DNA from 2 places in the Vibrio limimangrovi genome. Region 2 is predicted to be linked to the other one. Evidence: predicted binding sites of a transcription regulator. Region 2 holds the regulator's gene; the other holds the start of a gene.
What was found. The regulator CRP, encoded in region 2, controls carbon source genes, mostly activating them, when cyclic AMP is high. The targets are predictions, from matches to a motif close to TGTGANNNNNNTCACA.
Positions count from the first base shown of each region.

Region 1: ACWYU8_RS14820 (CidA/LrgA family protein) is a predicted target of CRP. The motif match lies at 7,021-7,036, and genes of this name have one in related genera.

Region 1 is NZ_JBSUGF010000010.1:78,705-89,392, forward strand. Features, by position in the region: gene ACWYU8_RS14780 (flagellar sheath protein A) at 72-1,523, shown strand; gene ACWYU8_RS14785 (ABC transporter ATP-binding protein) at 1,755-2,525, shown strand; gene ACWYU8_RS14790 (ABC transporter substrate-binding protein) at 2,607-3,377, shown strand; gene ACWYU8_RS14795 (ABC transporter permease) at 3,458-4,198, shown strand; gene ACWYU8_RS14800 (ABC transporter permease) at 4,202-4,879, shown strand; gene xthA (exodeoxyribonuclease III) at 4,948-5,754, opposite strand; gene ACWYU8_RS14810 (hypothetical protein) at 5,814-6,020, opposite strand; gene ACWYU8_RS14815 (LysR family transcriptional regulator) at 6,039-6,926, opposite strand; gene ACWYU8_RS14820 (CidA/LrgA family protein) at 7,054-7,482, shown strand; gene ACWYU8_RS14825 (LrgB family protein) at 7,485-8,180, shown strand; gene rsmS (pleiotropic regulatory protein RsmS) at 8,245-8,412, opposite strand; gene ACWYU8_RS14835 (primosomal replication protein) at 8,412-8,957, opposite strand; gene ACWYU8_RS14840 (sulfite exporter TauE/SafE family protein) at 8,954-9,739, opposite strand; gene dinG (ATP-dependent DNA helicase DinG) at 9,754-10,688, opposite strand, start outside.
Region 2 is NZ_JBSUGF010000022.1:26,927-37,614, reverse strand. Features, by position in the region: gene kefB (glutathione-regulated potassium-efflux system protein KefB) at 1-671, opposite strand, end outside; gene kefG (glutathione-regulated potassium-efflux system ancillary protein KefG) at 655-1,251, opposite strand; gene ACWYU8_RS21275 (ABC transporter ATP-binding protein) at 1,463-3,382, shown strand; gene ACWYU8_RS21270 (TIGR02444 family protein) at 3,379-3,867, shown strand; gene ACWYU8_RS21265 (hydrolase) at 3,954-4,961, shown strand; gene ACWYU8_RS21260 (YheU family protein) at 4,995-5,207, shown strand; gene ACWYU8_RS21255 (phosphoribulokinase) at 5,343-6,212, shown strand; gene crp (cAMP-activated global transcriptional regulator CRP) at 6,453-7,085, shown strand; gene ACWYU8_RS21245 (2-oxoadipate dioxygenase/decarboxylase family protein) at 7,186-7,977, opposite strand; gene astD (succinylglutamate-semialdehyde dehydrogenase) at 8,189-9,646, opposite strand; gene astA (arginine N-succinyltransferase) at 9,675-10,688, opposite strand, start outside.

The DNA of each region.
Region 1 (10,688 bases), on a different contig from region 2:
TTTATTCTTGCTTTAAACGGCGAAAGACAATGGTTATGGCTATTTATTGCCGTTCAGTTTAGGAAGAATAGATGAAACAGTTTAAATTACTGCCGCTAGTGGCGATTATTTCAGGGTTTATGGTCGGTTGTGGCGGCGGCGGCGGTGGCGGTAGTGCACCTAAGACACTGTTTAACTTTACCTTTGTTGCGCCTAAGACCCAATCCTTGGCGAGTAACGGCTCATGTACGATTTACGATAGATTTACGACCAATGGTGTAGAAAATGTATTGAATTACCATGCGCTGGGCGGAGTTCTCGATACACAATTAATCGCGTTTTATTCGAATGCGTCGGGTGAACGTGTTGGAGACGTCGTCACGACAAGTAATGACAAGCTGACGATAACGCTACAGTCGATTCCTGACGAAGGCAGCGTTACTATTCAAGAGTTTAATGGCACTCTTATCAATGCTCTTACGTTTTCCAAGCAGTTATTGGCAGCAGATTCTTCACTGCGTAATGCCTATCTGTCTGTGGACGCCAATGTGAGCAACACCACTTGTTTAACCGGTAACAACGATAAAACGACAAATAAGACGAACCTCGATTACAAAGTAGCGGCAGATGCCGAAGGTAACCCATATTCTACGTTCTACTTCGATTCTCAATATGAAACCGTTACGGCAAATGAATCACGCTTCACGAAAGGTGAAACTTTATCGGCAATAAGCACTGAAAATACAATGGTTGCGCAGTACCGTACAGATTCACGTTCTTCACTTTACCAATACGGTTTTGAGGACTGGACGGATGACCGCATGGTATTTGCTGGTAATACATCTACTCCAGTGGTGAGTAGTTCAGGTATTCAGTTCTCCGCTATTGATATCGACACTATTTACAAAAACTTCTCTTATCGTCTGGCTGAAGTGGCTAAGGCGGGCTCGTTTAATCACCCAGATTCACTCAATGGTGATGTTTGGACATTTAGTGTTGACGGAACCATTGTTACTCCTGGATGGGAAGCTGGCTACACAGATGTCGTTGCTGATGACTGGAGTATTGTGGTTGATGATGCCTCACTATTTGCGGTAAGTAATACGCAAGACAGCAAACCGGGTGTTACTGATAGCCGAGTGAATTTAGGAGACAGTATCGGCCTCGGGAATGAAAGTGGGCTACAGCGAATAAGTTACCAGCAAGCGACTACGGTAGGGTCAACTCCGTATATCGTTCGTCACTCTGTCTATTCCTACATCAATGATACCGTTGTCGTACCTGATCTGGATTATTCAAGTGTCCCGTCTGGTGCACGAGATTCTCTCGCGATCTCAAAAAATTCTTTGATTTCACAAAGTTATGTTTTCACCCAAGATGAAGGTGATGTCCAAGTAGCTGATTTTCTGACGGCCTTTGCAAATGGTGATGGTACAGACACGACAGAAGATGTGCTTGGTATTGTGAAGAATGAGCAGGAAGTGCGAGCAGTAGCTAACCGCATCGCTCAAACGAAGACACTTTCGTTAGAGAGAACTGACTAACACTTTTATAATATTATTTGCCCCTCTCTGTAGGGGCTTTTTTATGCAGAATATTCACCATTAGAAGAATATAGTGCTAGATAGTGCATATTAATTTAGCTATCCTATCTAACTATTCTAATTATTTAGGTTAATCATTTGTTGCAACTTTTGGGCCATGGTGCTAATTTGTTCCGAATTAGCTAGGGCGGAGTCCCTTATCGCAGTGAAAAAACACAGGGAGTAAAGCGCATGAATGATGTACCAGCGCTAGATATAAAAGACCTGCACAAAACGTTTGGACAAAACGAAGTCCTTAAGGGAATTTCTCTTTCCGCGCACAAAGGGGATGTTATCTCCATCATTGGCTCTTCTGGTTCCGGTAAGAGCACCTTTCTCAGATGTATCAACTTGTTAGAGACACCAACCGCCGGAGAAATCTGGGTTAATGGCGAGCTTATTCAGATGAAGAATAACCGAGCTGGTGAATCTGTGCCTGCCAACGAGAAACAAGTACAGCGAATTCGTTCGCGCTTGGCGATGGTGTTCCAGGGTTTTAACCTTTGGTCTCACCTGACTGTTCTAGAAAATGTCATTGAAGCACCAGTGCATGTATTGGGTGTTCCCAAAGCTCAAGCGATTGAAAACGCAGAGATGTTACTTAAAAAAGTGGGTCTCTATGAGCGTAAAGATTATTACCCGGGACATTTATCCGGAGGTCAACAACAGCGTGCAGCTATCGCTCGTGCCCTGGCAGTTGACCCTGAGGTAATGTTGTTTGATGAACCTACATCTGCATTGGATCCAGAGCTGGTTGGTGAAGTGCTGGGAGTCATGCGGGATTTGGCTGAAGAAGGGCGTACAATGTTAGTGGTGACTCATGAAATGGCTTTTGCTCGTGATGTCTCTAACCACGTTATGTTCCTTCATCAGGGGCTGGTGGAAGAACAGGGTGAACCCGCTAAGCTGTTTACCAATCCAGATTCAGCGCGACTTAAGCAGTTTATTTCATCGATTTACTAACGATTTTTGGCGGCAGTTTTTTGCCTCCCAGGTAAACACAGCAACAAAATTAAATACATTGGAAATCACAGGAGTATGGAAATGAAAAAGTGGTTATTAGCAGCAACACTTGCTGCGACGGCTGTATCGGGTGCCGTTCAAGCGAAAGAATGGACAACAGTTCGCTTCGGTGTAGAAGGCGCTTACCCTCCATTTAGCTGGACTGAAACAGATGGCTCTCTAAAAGGCTTTGACGTGGATATGGCAAATGCGCTTTGTGAAGAGATGCAAGTTAAGTGTCAAATCGTTGCTCAAGACTGGGATGGCATCATTCCTTCTCTACTAGCACGTAAATACGATGCGATCATTGCCGCTATGTCTATTACTGAAGAGCGTAAGAAGAAAGTTGATTTCACTGGTAAATACGCCCTCATCCCGAACAAATTTATCGCGAAGAAAGGCGCTAACCTAGATTTCGATAACCTGGCGGGCAAAAAAATCGCAGTACAGCGTGCAACTACTCACGACAAATACCTGACTGACAACTACGGTGACAAAGTTGAGATCGTTCGTTACGGCTCATTTGATGAAGCTTATCTGGATCTTGCTAATGGTCGTGTTGCTGCAGTACTAGGTGATGCCTCAGCGTTGGAAGAAGGTGTTTTGAACAAAGCTGGTGGTGATGCATACGAGTTTGTTGGTCCGTCACTCACAGATCCTAAGTGGTTTGGTGAGGGATTTGGTATTGCCGTTCGTAAGCAAGATAAAGATCTCACGCAAAAACTTGACGCAGCGATTTTGTCATTGCGTGAAAAAGGCGTTTACCAACAACTTGCTGGTAAATACTTTAAATACGATGTTTACGGCGAATAAGTCGTAATTAAGCGACCGTTGGCCTGTTCCTAGAAGTAGTCGACGGTCGGTTTTTGAGTTTAGGGATTAGGAACTCACCTATGCTGGATTTACAAGGATATGAAGCTTCCATCTACACAGGAGCTTTAGTAACCATTCAAGTTGCAGTGCTCTCGCTGCTGCTTGCGGTAATTTTAGGTATGCTTGGTGCTTTGGCTAAGCTGTCACCTTACAAGTGGGCAAAAGCCATTGCCACTCTTTACACCACCATTATTCGCGGTATCCCGGATCTGGTTCTGATGATGCTGATTTTTTTTGGTGGCCAGATACTTTTGAATAACAGCCTTTATTCTATCAATGAAACGCTAAATGAGTGGTTTGCATCGAGTGATCCTAACCATGAGTGGACGTCATATCTGCCAGATTACATCGACGTGAGCCCATTCATTGCTGGTGTACTGACCATTGGCTTTATCTTTGGCGCATACATGGCAGAAACGTTCCGTGGTGCGATCATGGCCGTTGACAGAGGTGAGCTAGAGGCTGCAAAAGCCTATGGTATGAGCGCTGTTCTATCGTTTCGAAGAATCCTTTTACCTCAAATGATTCGCCACGCACTACCGGGTTTTGGTAACAACTGGCTCGTTCTGCTTAAGACAACGGCACTGGTGTCGATCATTGGTCTTGATGACATGGTGCGAATGAGCTCTTTGGCAGCCGGTTCAACCAAAATGCCGTTTACGTTCTACATGGCGGTAGCCATCATCTTTCTGGTCTTTACCAGTGTTTCAACGGGGCTACTTAAACTTGTTGAGCGTAAATTCAGTATTCATGCGAGGTAAGTTATGGATTTTTCACTGATAATTGACAGTTTGCCTATTTATCTCCAAGGACTTTGGACCACAGTATGGTTGGTGGGCATTTCACTGATCATTGGTTTATGTGTCTCCATTCCAATGGCCATTGCGAGAAATAGTACGAACTACGCAATCAGTTTACCTGCATGGGGCTTTATCTACTTTTTCCGTGGAACACCTTTGCTGGTTCAGCTCTATTTGATCTATTACGGGATGGACCAGTTCTTCCCGGTAAAAGATACGCTGTGGGAAAATGCCTGGTTCTGTGCTCTGGTTGCCTTTGTGTTGAATACTTCTGCGTACACAGCAGAGATTATTCGCGGTGCCATCAATGGATTACCTAAAGGTGAAGTTGAAGCCGCCAAAGCGTATGGAATGAGTCAGTTCAAGACTTACAAACGCATTATTTTGCCGAGTGCGTTGAGAAGGGCATTACCGGTTTATTCCAACGAAGTGATTTTCATGCTGCACGGCAGCGCGGTAGCCGGCATTGTTACCATTATGGATCTGACCGGAGCAGCACGTTTGGTGAACTCGCGTTACTACGCACCGTTTGAGTCATTCTTAACGGCTGGTTTATTCTACATGTTGCTAACGTTTATCATCCTTTGGTGCTTTAAACATGCGGAAAAACGTTTCCTCGCGTACGCAAGGCCGCTAAGTTAATATCGTTACAACGCCCAATAGAAAAGAGCGCAGGATTAACGCGCTCTTTTTGTTGGAATTTTAGTAACTTATTTGAACGTGGACCAGATAGGAGCATGGTCCGAAGGCTTCTCAATTCCGCGCAGCTCATAGTCGATACCAGACTCTGAGCACTTTTGAGCCAGAGACGGAGTCGCCAAAATCACATCAATGCGAAGGCCACGGTTGTCATCAAAGCCACGAGAACGGTAATCGAACCACGAAAAACGGTCATTCACCTCTGGATATACCTTACGGAAGGTATCTTCAAAGCCCCAGTCTAACAGCGCTTTCAGCCATTCACGTTCTTCTGGCTGGAACGAACATTTCCCCGTTTTTAACCAGCGTTTACGGTTAGGTTCACCAATGCCAATGTCGGCGTCGATAGGGCTGATGTTGATGTCACCCATGACTATCAGCTGCTCATCATTGGTGTGATGGTCATTGAGATAGGTCATCAAATCTTTGTAGAACTGGCGCTTATATGGAAATTTGGTTTCGTGGCTAATATTGTCCCCTTGAGGGAAGTAGCCGTTAAGTACCGTTACCTTTTCACCATTTTCGTCTTCAAAGGTCGCCATGATCATGCGCTTTTGATGTTCTTCGTTATCGGTTGGAAAACCTTTCTGCACACTGATAGGTTCTTGCTTACAAAGCATCGCAACACCGTAGTGCGCCTTTTGACCATGAAAATACACTTTGTAACCCATGGCTTCGACATCTGCTATTGGAAACGCTTCATCGTGGACTTTGATTTCCTGAAGCCCAATAACGTCAGGCTGGTGTTTGTCGATGAGCGCCTGGAGCTGATGCAGTCTTGCACGGAGTCCGTTGATGTTAAAGCTGATTACTTTCATATACTTTTGAACCTATTGTTATCCCTTGCAATGCCTTTTGGCTAAAGGGTTTTTGAAAACTAATAAAGTGTATTTTGATGGATGATGGCGAGGTTTGTTGAGTAACGCCGCCACTTTGTCGCCATTTTTATCGCTATACTTTGAGGCTGCTGATAGGGTTGAAATTGACTACCGACAAAAGGTGATCTGGCGTAAACCATCGTTTGTTCAATTTTGACATGACCTAGTGCCGCTTTCAAATCGAGGATATTACCGCCATTACGCATGAAAGCCCTTGCTTTAGGCTATGCATGGCTCCTTCCACTTTCCTGACAAAGTTTAATCCATGCCTCTGCAGCTTTAGAGATATATCTCTCTTGATTCCAAACCACGCCAAGTTGCCAATTGATGGAGGGCTGAATTGGTATTATCAGCAGATCTTCGTCAAGAATACGATTACATAAAGGTTGGGGAAGAAAGGTCACACCAACTCCACTTTTCACGAGAGCAACGAGAAAGTCCCACTGGCTACTACGGGCTGAAATTTGCGGAGAATACCCTGCTTGTTGGCATTGGCTCTGAATGTAATCACTCAAAGTAAATTCTTCTGTGTAGATATAGAAAGGTTCCTCTTTTAGCTCTTCCCATGAGATCGAGCTTTTTTCTGACCAAGAAGTTGTGTCAGGTAAAATGGCATGAATGGGATATTCATCAAGGACAAGGTTTGTTAAGCAATCACTATTCTGAGTCGCTAACATGGTGATTGCAACATCAAGATCGCCTTCGATAAGTGCCTGCTCAATCCTCCTGCCTCCGTATTCGACGATCGTTAGTTCTACATTCGGGTAGAGTTGTTTATATTGGCGAATTAATCCAGCGTACAGGGGACCAACCATAGGTGGGATGCCTAAGCGAAGATGACCTCGTTCTAATTTGTTGAGATCAATGAGTTCGGAGTTTAATTGTGCCATTGTCTCTAATATTTGTTTTGCCCGAAGATATACGATTTCTCCTGCATCAGTTAGCCAGAACTTTCTCCCCTCACGATGTATCAGAGGTTGTGCAACAGACTGTTCGAGACTTTGTATCATTTTGCTGATTGTTGGCTGGGTCACGTATAAATTTTCTGAAGCCCGGGTGAAACTTTTTTGATCAATGAGTTCGACAAAATAACGAAGTGATTTAATGTCCATGCTTTGCTCAATTTATCTATTAGAAAACTATTCCATTTTGGCATGCTTTTGATAATAAAAATTCACTATATGACTATTTTTGATCTGGATATAATGTGATCAAAATCTCAGAATGGAGTGAGAAGTCATGAAGGTATTTACTGGTGGATTGCTTACCTTGCTGCAAATTGGCTTGTTATCTGCGATATGGTTGATTGCCGAGTATTTGGTTAAACAGTTTAATTTTCCGGTGCCAGCTAATTTGGCTGGGATGTTGATATTACTGTTGTGTCTGTTTCTTGGTGTGATCAAAGCAAGCTGGTTACGTAAAGGTGCAACTTGGCTGTTAGCTGAAATGTTATTGTTCTTTGTGCCAGCTGTAGTTGCCGTGGTGAAATACCAATCACTGATGGAAACGGAAGGATTACGAATATTTGTTGTATTACTGATTAGTACAGTTTTAGTTTTGGGAATTACGGCTGCGGTTGTTGATCGTGTTTATCGTTTTGAGTTGCAGTTGTCCCGGAGAAAAAGCAACAGACACTACCAAAAACTGACAAAACATACGGAGCACTAACTATGTTCGAAACAGATTTTGGATTGGGTATATTGTGTTTATTGATGACGGTTGTTTTTTATTATTTGAGCAAAATACTTTATCAGCGTAAAAAAGCGATTTTTTTGATGCCTTTGTTGCTGGCGCCCTTGTTGCTAATTGTGGTCGTGTTCGCTTTTCATATTCCTTATCAATCTTATATGTCAGAGTCTCATTGGCTGTTGTGGATGCTTGGCCCTGCCACTGTTGCTTTTGCTATTCCTGTGTATGACAACCGTCGTCTTATTCAACGGCATTGGTTATCCATGTCAATTGGTGTTCTTACGTCCATTTTTGTAGCCATAGGAAGCTCTGTTTTGTTGGCCAAAATCTTTGGCCTGTCAGCGATTTTGCAAAAAAGCTTAGCAATGCGTTCTATTACGACGCCTTTTGCGGTTGAAGCGAGTAAATTGATAGGTGGTCAAGAAGATTTAACGGCATTATTTGTCGTGATGACTGGTGTCATCGGAATGGCTGTTGGAGAAGTAATTCTTACCGTTTTATCCATTCGTTCACGCTTGGGTAAGGGGTCAAGTCTGGGAGCTTCTGCTCACGGAGCGGGTACTGCAAAAGCCTATCAACTGGGAAGTTCTGAAGGGGTCATATCCAGCGTTGCGATGATGCTCGCGGGTATGATTACTGTGTTATTGGCACCCGTTATTGGCCATCTTTTATGGTAAACAAGGGTTTTCAGTTTGTACCTATTGTAGAAACAAACTGAAAACAAAACCTGAAGAAGGGAAGCTACTGTGTTTCTTTTAATTTGTTCTCTAAATCTACTTGTACGATTTTCAACGCATTTAGCGCGGTCTCAGGATCAATGTCGTTTGATTCAAGCAGGTATATGAGATCGACAGCTAACTTTATTTCTGCTGGTGCGTCCTCTAAAGACGATTTAGGTTGGTCAGACATTATTGATGTTTTTCCCTGTGAGTTATCTGGTTTTCTAGCTTCACTAATGCTGCTTCACAGCGTTCCAGTCTTTGTTCTGTCGCGAGCAAAACCTTCTGTGCCTCCGCACGCATAAAACTTGGTGCTGACTCTACGGCTCTTTGTTTATCAAGTACCATTTCTCGTAAGCGTCGCGCCCACTCCTGGTGCTGTGCCAGTTCTTGGTACAGGACATTGATAGGTTTGCGGAAGTGGCTGCTGTGTTTAATTTCGTTTTTGCGGATTTTTGTCGTCGATATCTCGCGTTGAATCGCAGCAATTTGTGCCACTAAGCGCTCGGTTAGGTATTCAGCGCGAAGTGCGGTTAACTTATCATCATTTTGTTCGCGTACGATAGCCGCTAATGTCGCTTTGGCTTCTTTTACACACGGGGTTAATAAGCGAGAACGACAACTAAAGAGACGCTCGTCAAACAGTGGCACATGATGCTCGCCTCTTTGACGATCCAGCATCGCGGCTTGCTTTGCCATCTGCTCTAAATGTTCTGAGAGTTGCTCGATGTTCATGTTAAACCTACAAACCAGGCGTCATAAGCCAATTTGATCGCAAGGATACTTACTACGGTCACAAAAACGGGACGAATGAACTTGGCTCCAAAGTGGATCGCGGAATGAGCGCCAACAAATGCGCCTGCCATTAAGCATAGACCCATCGTTAAGCCTAAGACCCAGTTGATGTGTCCTAATACAGCAAAGGTAATCAGCGACGTAAAGTTACTGGTAAAGTTCATCGCTTTGGCAAGACCAGAAGCCAGCAAGATGTTAAGGCGATACAATGCCATGGAACTCACCGTCCAGAATGCCCCTGTACCTGGACCCGCTAATCCATCGTAAAAACCGAGTGAGAATCCTTGCGCACATTGCTTTTTATGCAAAAGAGGGCAGGGTTCTGGGATCGGACTTTGATGGGTTGCGTGAGGCGTTTTATGGAAGATGGTATACAAAGCGGCTGCCAAAATGATCAATGGCAACACTTTCTCTAACCACTCTGTACTGATCGCGTCAACAAACAAAGTGCCTAATGCTGCCCCGATCAATGTAGCAATAAAGGATCTACCCCAAGACCGCGGGCGAAATAAGCGCTTTTTGTAGTAGGTGAACGCGGCGGTGGAAGAGGCAAAGGTTGCAGCAAGTTTATTCGTACCCAAAGCAATATGAGGGGGTAATCCCAAAGACAACAAAGCAGGTACAGTCAGCATGCCGCCACCTCCGGCAACCGCATCAATAAATCCAGCAACAAAAGCGACAAGCGCCAACACCAGTAACATGCCTGGCTCAATCATTTCCATAAATGGTTATTCTTCTAATATTCTATTTTACGTTTAAATGGTGGCAGCGAGTCGATTAGGGCTTTCCCATAACGTTTCGTGACGAGGCGTCTGTCTAGAATCGTTACTCTACCAGAATCCCGTTCTTTACGCAGTAATCGACCAACGCTTTGGATCAGCTTTTTGCTAGCATCCGGTACAGTGATCTGCATAAACGGATTACCGCCTTTCTTTTCTATGTACTCGGAATGCGCTTGCTCGACTGGCGAGGTCGGTACACCAAATGGTATTTTGGTAATGACCAGGTTTTCTAAAAGCTCACCAGGTAAATCAAGACCCTCCGAAAAGCTGCCTGTACCAAATAGAATGCTGGTTTTATTTGATTCTATTAGCTTTTTATGTTTTTTTAGAATTTCCTGACGTGAGCTTTCCCCCTGTATTTGCAAAGCCCAACCCCGTTTAATGAAGTCTGAAGCTAAAGCTTCCGCGACCTGGTTCATTTGCCAGTAGGAAGAGAATAATACCAAGTTAGCTTTTTTGTCTTCTAAGTACTTAGGCAAAATATCAATAAGATATTCAGTAAACTGCGGCGCGGAGGGTTCATATTTCATCACCGGAATATGCAGTTCTGCTTGGTTCTGATAATCAAATGGAGAAGCCAGGGCCAAAAATTGAGTTCCTGATTCCGCTTTACCATTAATGCCTGCTTGATGACAAAAATAGTCGAAAGAGTTTAGTGCTCTAATCGTTGCGGATACCAATACGGCTCCCACACAGCGGCTCCAAATCTGTTGATCAAGCTGCCAGCCGATTTCCAGCGGGGAAACGCTGACGACGAAGTCTCCCTCACGATCTGGATGTTTTTGTAGCCATCTCGCCAGAGGTGCGCCTTTTTCGCGTGTAGGCTCCGCCATCAGGCGCCAGACTTGGGCGAGATTTTCCAAGCGTTGAATATAAAACCCCAGCTCAG
Region 2 (10,688 bases):
ACCAACAAAGCAGCGACCGTGAAAAGTTCGCGTACCCCACTCATCACGACAAAACGAAACAGTGGTCGCAACAAGAAATGGCCGCCAATCAGCAACGCGATCACACTGCCTAATACAGTCAGCGCGTCGAACCAGCTGCCGACATTTTGTTCTCCAGCCAATAAGGGCAATGCCGCTAGCATTGGAATCACGGCTATATCCTGAAACAGCAGAACAGCAAATCCGGATTGGCCGGTTTCAGTACCGTTCAACCCTTGTTCTTCGATCACTCTTAAAGCGATCGCAGTCGAGGACAACGCTAACCCCATGCCGATAACCAAGCTTACTTGCATACTAAAACCAAACAAGCTGATAATGCTACCAATCACCGCAGTGGTCACGACAACCTGAGCGCCACCGAGCCCCAAAATCGGCCCGCGCATCTGCCATAGCTTCTTAGGATTCAGTTCTAAACCGATCAAGAATAGCAGCAGTACAACCCCGAGCTCGGCAAAGTGTAAAATCGCATCGACATCGCTTATCAATCCCAGTCCCCATGGACCAATCAAAACCCCGGCCAATAGGTAGCCCAGCACTGATCCCAACCCAAACCTCTGGGCAAGTGGCACCGCAACAACCGCAGCGGAAAGAAAAACCACACTGCTTTGGAGAAACTCACTGGTGACTGCCATGCTGAACTCCCTGTTCGTTTGACGCGTTCCAATCTTTTAGCGGATCGCCTAGCCATCGACGATACTGCTCCGCGTGCTCATAACGCTCAATATCAGAGACATTCCGCGACCAATAAAGCACCAACGGTTCTAACCAGTGCATTTGACACAGAGCCGCCGTCAATTCAAACGGCTGCAAAATCTGCTCTAGAGGATACTTGTTGTAACCTTTGATGCTGAACGCTTCCTCTTTGCCTCCAGTGGTGATCACACTGCGCCAATATTTGCCTTTCAATGCGCAGCCTTCACCGAAAGCAAAGCCCTTACCCAGCACCCGATCCAACCACTCTTTTAACAGAGCCGGGCAGGAATACATGTAGAGAGGATGATGAAACACGATCACATCATGCTTCATGAGGAGTTCATGCTCGTGGTTTATATCAATAAAAAAGTCCGGATAGGCACCGTAAAGATCGTGCACAGTCACGTGCTCAAGCGGTTCGATTCTTTTGATCATCACTTGATTAGCTATCGAGTTGTGTGGCTCTGGATGAGCGTATATGACCAGAACTCTTGGGAGAATTGACGATGCGACAGTCAAATGGTCGTCCTTGTGGTAAATATTATCCGTTATCAAATTGTTATACTTTTTTGTACAGCATAATGCAATTCACGGTCAGAGATCGACTTTTAACGCCAATACCCCTACTATTCACCGCTAGATATATACCCAAGTGGCTTCAAAAAATAGGTTGAGGTCACTTCGCTATGTGACCAAGCAACGCGCACTGCGCAAAGTGAATGACAACTTTATGATTACCTTCTCTGATATTCAGTTACTGCGTGGCGGTAAACCTCTTTTAGAACAAGCTTCTGCAACTATCCACCCGGGTGACAAAGTAGGCTTAGTCGGCAAAAATGGCTGTGGTAAATCTACCCTGTTTGCCTTGATGAAAGATGAACTGTCCATTGATGCTGGCTCATTTAGCCAACCACAACACTGGGAACTGGCGTGGGTGGCACAGGAAACACCTGCTCTGGAACGCAGCGCATTAGAATATGTCATTGATGGCGATCGTGAATTTCGTGATCTTGAAAAACAGCTCGCAGTAGCCGAAGAAAAAGACAACGGCACACTGGTTGCTGAAATCCACGGTAAGATTGAAACCATTGGTGGTTACAGTATCCGTGCTCGCGCTGCTGAGCTACTTGATGGCTTAGGGTTCAGTCAGGATCAGATGAGCTGGAGTCTGACTCAGTTTTCTGGTGGCTGGCGTATGCGCCTCAATCTGGCTCAAGCGCTGCTTTGTCGCTCTGATTTACTATTGCTCGATGAACCGACCAACCACCTGGATTTAGATGCGGTCATGTGGTTAGAACGCTGGTTACAGAACTACCCAGGCACGCTTGTCCTGATCTCGCACGACCGTGATTTCCTCGACCCAATCGTTGGACGCATCATTCACATCGAGAACCAGCAATTAAACGAATACACAGGTAACTATTCATCGTTCGAGAACCAGCGTGCGCAGAAAATGATTCTGCAACAAGCGATGTACCAAAAGCAGCAGAAACAGATGTCGCATATGCAAAGCTACATCGACCGCTTCCGCTATAAAGCTTCCAAAGCTCGTCAGGCACAAAGCCGAATTAAAGCACTGGAACGAATGGAGAAAGTGTTACCTGCACAGTTTGATAACCCATTCAGTTTTGAGTTCCGTCAACCAGCAGCACTGCCAAACCCAATCATGATGATGGATGACGTCTCTGCGGGTTACGGCGACAATTTAATTCTGGAAAAAATTCGCCTTAACCTCGTTCCGGGTAGCCGAATTGGTCTTCTGGGCCGCAACGGCGCGGGTAAATCAACCCTAATCAAATTGCTTTCCGGAGAACTGAAAGCGCAAGGTGGCGATCTGACCTACTCACAAGGGGTGAAGATTGGTTACTTTGCTCAGCATCAACTAGAAACTCTGCATCCTGAAGAAACTCCACTGCAGCACATGATGCAAATCGCCCCAGATCAAACCGAACAACAACTGCGTGACTACTTAGGTAGCTTCGGTTTCCAAGGCGATAAAGCACTAGAAAAAGTGGCCCCGTTCTCAGGCGGCGAAAAAGCACGTTTGGTCTTGGCATTAATTGTTTGGCAAAAACCAAACCTATTGCTACTCGATGAGCCTACCAACCATCTTGACTTGGATATGCGTCAAGCGCTGACCATGGCACTGCAGACTTTCGAAGGCGCGATGGTGATTGTCTCGCACGACCGCTACCTGCTGCGTGCCACAACCGATGACTTGTACCTTGTCCATGATCGCCAAGTTGCTCCATTCGATGGTGACTTAGTTGATTACTACAAATGGCTTACTGAGCAGCAAAAAGCAGAGCGTAAAGAAGCGCAAGCGGCACAACCTGCCAAAGATTCAGCCAACAGCGCTGCTGCAAAAAAAGAGCAGAAACGTCGCGAAGCAGAATTCCGTAAGCAAACCGCACCAATTCGCAAAACGCTGACACAATTAGAAAATAAAATGGATAAGTTAGGCGTAGCACTAGCAAAAGCTGAAGAACAATTGGCGGATAACTCACTTTATGAAGCCGAAAATAAAGCTAAACTAAATGAAGTGTTGGCACTTCAGGCATCGAGCAAGTCGGAGCTTGAAGAGGTAGAAATGGAATGGATGTCTGCTCAAGAAGAACTGGAGCAGATGGAGCTCGAGTTTAACCAATGACAGATAAACACGCGGAATACACTCTAACCTTAGAACACCTGTGGCAATTCAGTCTGCAGTTTTATGGCGTGCGAGAAGTAAAAGAAGCGTGTTTATCATTGCAAAACAATTATCACGGCAACGTGAATCTGCTACTGCTGCTCCGTTGGCTTGACGAGCAGCAGCTCATTTTCCAAGAAAAAGACTGGCATCTGGTACAGAGCTGTATTGGCCGCAGTGAAACGTTACTGCACTCTTTTCGCGAACTGCGACGTCACCTCAAGTCACAGGTAAACGATGCTTTATATCGAGAAACTTTGCAGTTTGAACTGCAACTTGAGAAGCAACAGCAATCCGATCTGGTGGACTGTATTAACTCCCTCTCCCTGATAGCCAATGAAGGCGATCCACTCACGCTCAGATATTGTCGCCAGCTTGGTGGTGAGCACTTGCAACACGCTTTTGCCATCCCGGTACCAAACATTCATCCGCCAAAACATCCATAAATCTGTAAAATACCTATACTACTTGTAAAGGATTATATTAATAAGTTCTCCAAAAGATGATGGGGAACGTGCAAGAGCAGTAAGGTATGACACAATTTTTTGCAGCCGCAGGGATGAAAAACCCGCATATTCAGACCCTTCTCCCACGCTTTATTCGTAAAAAAGCGCTGTTTACTCCTGTCTGGCAGACACTGGATACTGAGGATGGTGACTTTCTCGATCTCGCCTGGAGTGAAGACCCAAACAAAGAACCCGCTCAACGCAAACCAATTTTCATCCTGTTTCACGGCTTAGAAGGCTGCTTCTACAGTCCTTATGCCAATGGGTTAATGAATGCCTTTGCGCATTCAGGCTGGCTCTCTGTGATGATGCACTTTCGAGGCTGTAGTGGTAAGCCAAACAAAAAGGCCCGAGCATATCATTCCGGAGAAGTCACGGATGCGCGTTATTTCCTGGAGCATCTTGAGCAACGTTTTCCACATAACCCCAAAATCGCGGTTGGTATTTCCCTTGGCGGCAATATGCTGGCGAATTATCTGGCGCAATACCGCGAAGATCCTATATTGAAAGCGGCAACCATAGTGTCCGCACCACTCGATCTAGCCGCCTGTGCTAACCGGATTGAACAAGGTTTTTCCAAGGTATATCGACGTTATTTACTTTCTTCACTCAAACGCAACGCCTTACAAAAGCACAAACTTCTGCATGGCGAACTGGCGCTCTCTTACAACTCGATCAAACGCGTGACGCGCTTGCAAGAGTTTGACGATTTGATCACTGCGCCGCTGCACGGATTTAAAGATGCTCACGACTACTACACCCAATGCTCTGGCTTGAGCAAATTGCAGCAGATCAAACTGCCGACCCTGATTATTCATGCCAAGGACGATCCCTTTATGACCGACGAGGTCATTCCAAAATTCGTCCTGCCAGACAACATCGACTATCGCTTGTACGAACATGGCGGTCATGTTGGTTTTATCTCTGGCTCAGCATTAAAGCCAAAGTTCTGGCTGGAAGAAGCACTACCTTCCTACTACCAGTGCATCGCTGCCGGCCACCTTTCTGCTGTTTCAAAACGTAAGACACAGTAAACTGCAACCCCATCATAAAATTTCGAGGTATTTATGATCATTCCCTGGAAAGACATTCCGCCGGATACGCTGGAAAATCTGATTCGTGAATTCGTTCTTCGTGAAGGAACGGATTACGGCACGGTAGAAGTATCCCTGCAAGATAAGATCGATCAGGTAAAGTCACAATTAGAAAAAGGTGAAGCTGTCATTGTGTATTCTGAACTGCATGAAACTGTAGATATTCAAAGAAAAGCAAAGTATTAATACCTTTTCCTAACGCCCTCACATTTTACCGTACCCCAGTCGATGACAAGCAGTTGTTACGTGCTATAGTGGGTTATCAATTGTGCAGTAGGCACCTGCTGCACCTTAAAGGAACAACTTTCGACAAGGTTTGTCATGTCAGCTAAACACCCAATTATTGCGGTTACCGGCTCATCTGGTGCCGGTACAACTACTACATCTGAAGCCTTCCGCAAGATGTTCAATATGATGAACGTCAAACCGGCATGGGTTGAAGGTGACAGCTTCCATCGCTTTACTCGCCCGGAAATGGATATCGAAATTCGCAAAGCGCGTGAGCAAGGCAGACACATCAGTTACTTTGGTCCACAAGCCAATGACTTTCCCGGCCTGGAAAAGTTTTTCCAGCAGTATGGCGAAAACGGAACGGGTAGCATACGTCGCTACCTGCACACATTTGATGAAGCGGTCCCATACAATCAAATGCCAGGGACTTTCACTCCTTGGCAGGATTTGCCAGAGAACAGTGATGTACTTTTCTATGAAGGCTTACATGGTGGCGTTGTCGATGGCAACGTGAATGTGTCGCAGCACGTCGATTTTCTGATTGGCATGGTACCGATCGTAAACCTTGAGTGGATCCAAAAGTTCGTGCGCGATACGCGTGACCGTGGCCACTCACGCGAGGCCGTCATGGACTCCATTGTTCGCTCAATGGATGACTACCTGAACTTCATCACTCCACAATTTTCACGTACTCATATTAACTTTCAGCGTGTACCAACAGTGGACACCTCAAACCCGCTCAACGCGAAAGGCATTCCAAGTTTGGATGAGAGCTTTGTGGTGATCCGACTTCGTGGTATCAAGAATGTCGATTTCCCATATCTTCTGGCCCTGATTGATGGTTCGTTTATGTCGCGCCACAATACAATCGTTGTACCTGGCGGAAAGATGAGCTTTGCGATGGAGCTGATCGTTAGGCCTATCCTACAACAACTGATAGAAACAGGAAAAATTGGCTAAAAATCTCGCTTTCGTAGTGTTTACTTTTCATACCGTGATCATGTGCACAGTTTTGCGTACAAAATAGCAACCATGGCACGATTAAAATCAAGAAATCATCCTAGAAAAAGGATACTATTTCTTACCGAAACACAAGATAGCTTGCAGCATATAAAAAGTGCTCTTATTCTAGTAAACCTGATTCAGGCTTAGCTAAAATATGGATAGCGCAAGCGTACCCTGCAGAGGAAGTGAGATATTATGGTTCTAGGTAAACCTCAAACCGACCCAACATTAGAGTGGTTTCTTTCACACTGTCATATTCATAAGTACCCATCAAAGAGCACGCTAATTCACGCGGGCGAAAAAGCGGAAACTTTGTACTACATCGTTAAAGGTTCTGTTGCGGTTCTTATCAAAGACGAAGAAGGTAAGGAAATGATCCTTTCTTACCTAAACCAAGGTGACTTTATTGGTGAACTTGGTCTATTCGAGGAAGACCAAGAGCGTACAGCTTGGGTTCGAGCTAAATCTCCTTGCGAAGTGGCTGAGATTTCTTTCAAGAAATTCCGTCAGCTTATCCAAGTAAACCCGGACATCCTAATGCGTCTTTCTGCGCAGATGGCTCGTCGCCTTCAAGTAACTAGCCAAAAAGTGGGTGACCTAGCGTTCCTAGACGTAACTGGTCGTATCGCTCAGACGCTTCTGAACCTTGCAAAACAACCAGACGCGATGACTCACCCAGATGGCATGCAAATCAAGATCACTCGTCAAGAAATCGGTCAAATCGTTGGCTGTTCTCGTGAGACTGTAGGTCGTATCTTGAAGATGCTAGAAGAGCAGAACCTAATCTCTGCGCACGGTAAAACTATCGTCGTTTACGGTACTCGTTAATCTCTGATAAGAGTAACGTAAATCAAGAAATGAAAGCCACCAATGACAACATTGGTGGCTTTTTCTTTAGGTATGGAAAAACATGTTGTTAGCCGAAATGCTAACTGTTGGTGCTCTCAAAGATTTTATCTGCAGAAGCTGCAACGAATCCCGGATAAAGTTCACCATTAGCCATTGGGTAACGTTTAGCAAACTCGTAGAAGCCACCAGGAATAATCTCTGAGCCCTCGGTAAAGTTAACCGGCACTTTATCCGCCATGGTGGAAGACTGCTCAAGCAAAACCTCTGGCGAGCCCTTAACTTCTCCACCTGATTCGTTAATCACAAATCCAGCCTGGCGTAGGTGATCATTCACTTCTTTGACTTCATCGTGCTGGTTTAACTGATTCACACTGACCGTAAAGTGGTTGGCGCCGTAACCATGAGCCGCTAGCCAGGACGCGTATTCACTCTCTTTCGCCAGAGCCTGATAATCAGCAAAACTTAGATCCCACAAGCGACCGCCATGCAAAAATGCACTATCTGCTAGTTTATCTGCATCGACTTGTGCCACCAGCTTCGCAACAATCGCTTGAAGCTCCGGTGAACACTCTTCAACTTTGAGCTCACTGATAAAGACTTTTGGCTGTTTTGGATCTGGGTGCTCGTAGTGCTTAGCAACGAGTTTCTTGCTTTCAAACACATAATCACCACACGCCTTGTAGCCGATCGCTAAGAACGGCTTAGCCAGCGTCTCGATGCCAAGAGGCTCAACATTGAATGTACGCAGAGCAATATGATCGTTGATTAACAGCTCATCTTCCTGAAGAAGCTGATGAACTTTAGCAGCAGAAGGACATAGACGTTGAATGTAGTCTTGCCATAGTGATTCAAATAACACATCAGGGGTCATAACGGCTCCTTGTTACGAGAGGTAGGGTAAGAGTGTTGGCGGCTCCTTCACGGCCTTAACGGCAGAACGAGCAGCCTAACCAGTGATGGAATGTCAGTCAGTCGCACACTCTTTATCATTTTTCGCCTGCTAACCCCATTAAGACTCCATACTTTAATGATGCGTCAGCAGGCCTGGCCACAGTTCATCGCCGTGGCCCTATTATTGAAACTTAAAGCGTGACACCAGGGCTCAATGTCGCTGGTAGTTCAGTCGCGCTACCTTCCATTGATGCCATTGGGTAAGCACAGTAATCCGCGGCGTAAAATGCGCTTGGGCGAAGGTTGCCTGATGCACCAGGACCACCAAATGGCGCGTCACCACTTGCACCTGTCAATTGACGATTGCGGTTTACAATGCCAGCTCGAATGTGGTCAACGAAGTATTCCCATTCTTGGTCATCGGTTGAAACCAAACCAGCTGATAGACCAAAGCGAGTGTCATTAGCCAGTTCTACTGCCTTTTCCAAGCCTTCGTAACGCACTACCTGCAGTAGCGGACCGAAGTACTCTTCATCAGGTAGCTCAGCAATATTGGTGACATCGATAATGCCCGGAGAAACAAATGCCGCTTCACCTGCTTTGGCTAAAACCAGACTCTCTCCACCTAATGACTGTAGGTTTGCTTGAGCATCAAGGATGAACTTCGCCGCTGCCACAGAAATTTGCGGCCCCATAAACGGCGCTGGTTCAGCGAACGGCTGATCAACGCGGATATTATTGGTCGCTTCAACCAATCTAGTAATTAGCGCATCGCCTTTCTCACCAAATGGCACGTACAGGCGACGAGCACAAGTACAACGCTGGCCTGCACTGATGAATGCTGATTGAATGATGGTGTAGACCGTTGCATCTAAATCGCCGTAGTCCTCAGAGATAACCATTGGGTTGTTGCCACCCATTTCCAGCGCCAGCATCTTGCCAGGTTGACCCGCGAATTGGCGATGTAGAATATGACCAGTGTTTGCACTACCAGTGAACAGTACGCCATCGATACCTTTCGCATCAGCCAGAGCAATGCCTGTCTCTTTGGCACCTTGAACCAGGTTAATCACGCCTTTAGGCAAACCAGCTTCTTCCCACAGCTTCATCGCCACCTCACCCGTCCATGGTGTTTGTTCTGATGGCTTAAATACCACGGTGTTACCCGCCAAAATTGCAGGAACGATGTGACCATTTGGAAGGTGACCCGGGAAGTTATAAGGGCCGAATACTGCCATTACACCAAGTGGACGATGGCGCAGGACTATCTGGTTACCTGCTGCTTCACGAGTCGCTTCACCCGTGCGTTCATGGTAAGCACGAATCGAAATGGCAATTTTACCCGCCATTGCAGCCGCTTCAGTGCGAGTTTCCCAAATAGGCTTACCCGTTTCTTTAGCGATCACTTCAGCAATCTTTTCGCTGTTTTCTTTTACTTTTTCTGCAAAAGCAAGCACGATCGCTTCACGTTCTGCGAATGGACGATTTTTCCACTCTACAAAAGCAGCTCGAGCCGCGGCTACCGCTTGGTTAACCTGTTCAGCAGTCGCACCCTTACCTCGCCAAATCACTTCTTGGTTGTACGGAGACAGAGAGGTGAACTCTTCACCCTGACCTTGTACCCACTCACCTGCAATCCAATGTGTCATTGTTACTATCCTTAAAGTCTGTCTTCTATTACTGCGGTAGAAGGCGAACGAAGTCCCCTTCCTCAACCAATAGTGCATCCGCGAGTTCTGGCGCAAGTACGACACTCTTGCTCTCTGCGTCATACGCCGCTTTTGCCGCTGCGGCACGGAAGTTTTCGAACGATGAGTTACACATCAAGAAATCTTGTGTGCTGTTGTGAGATGCGATTTTTACGCGAGCGCGGAATGAATGACGCACCGATTCGATATTACGTATGTCACACTCAACCGTTGGACCTGCATCAAAAATGTCTACGTAACCACGGTTGGTAAAGCCTTCCCGCTCTAGTAACTTCAATGCTGGACGAGTTTTGTCATGAACCTGGCCGATGACAGCCTGTGCTTCTGGGCTAAGTAAGTTGATGTAGATTGGCAGCTTCGGCATTAAGTCAGCGATGAAGCCTTTCTTGCCAATACCAGTCAGATAATCCGCCAGAGTGAAATCAATCGAGAAGAAGTGCTCTTGCAGCCATTGCCAGAATGGAGAATTACCGTTGGCATCAGAAACACCACGCATCTCGGCAAAAATGGTCTGAGAGAAGCGCTCGGGATGTTCTGCCATCATTAAGAAACGACATTTTGACATCAGACGACCATTCAGGCCGTGGCGAAACTTCTCACGCAAGAAAAGAGTACAGATTTCACTGTTACCCGTGTAGTTGTTACCAAAGGTCAGCAGCTTAACAACATTGTTTACGCCTAATTTTGGCGATGAATGCACAACTTTGCTGATGTGGTAAGAATAGAAAGGCACATCCCAACCGATAGATGCTTCGATCCCGGTGGTGCCTGCTACTTCATCCGTTTCAGAGTCAAAACCCACCATCAGGTAACCTTCGTCACCAGGTGCAGTTACGTCATGCTTACCAAAGCTGTACTCTGAGTGTTTGATTCGATTGGTTAACAGTTCTTCGTTAACCGGTAGAGATGTAAATCCGTGACCAGACTCAACCGCACAAGTGTGCAGAGCGTCATAATCTGACATCGCGATAGGGCGAACTAC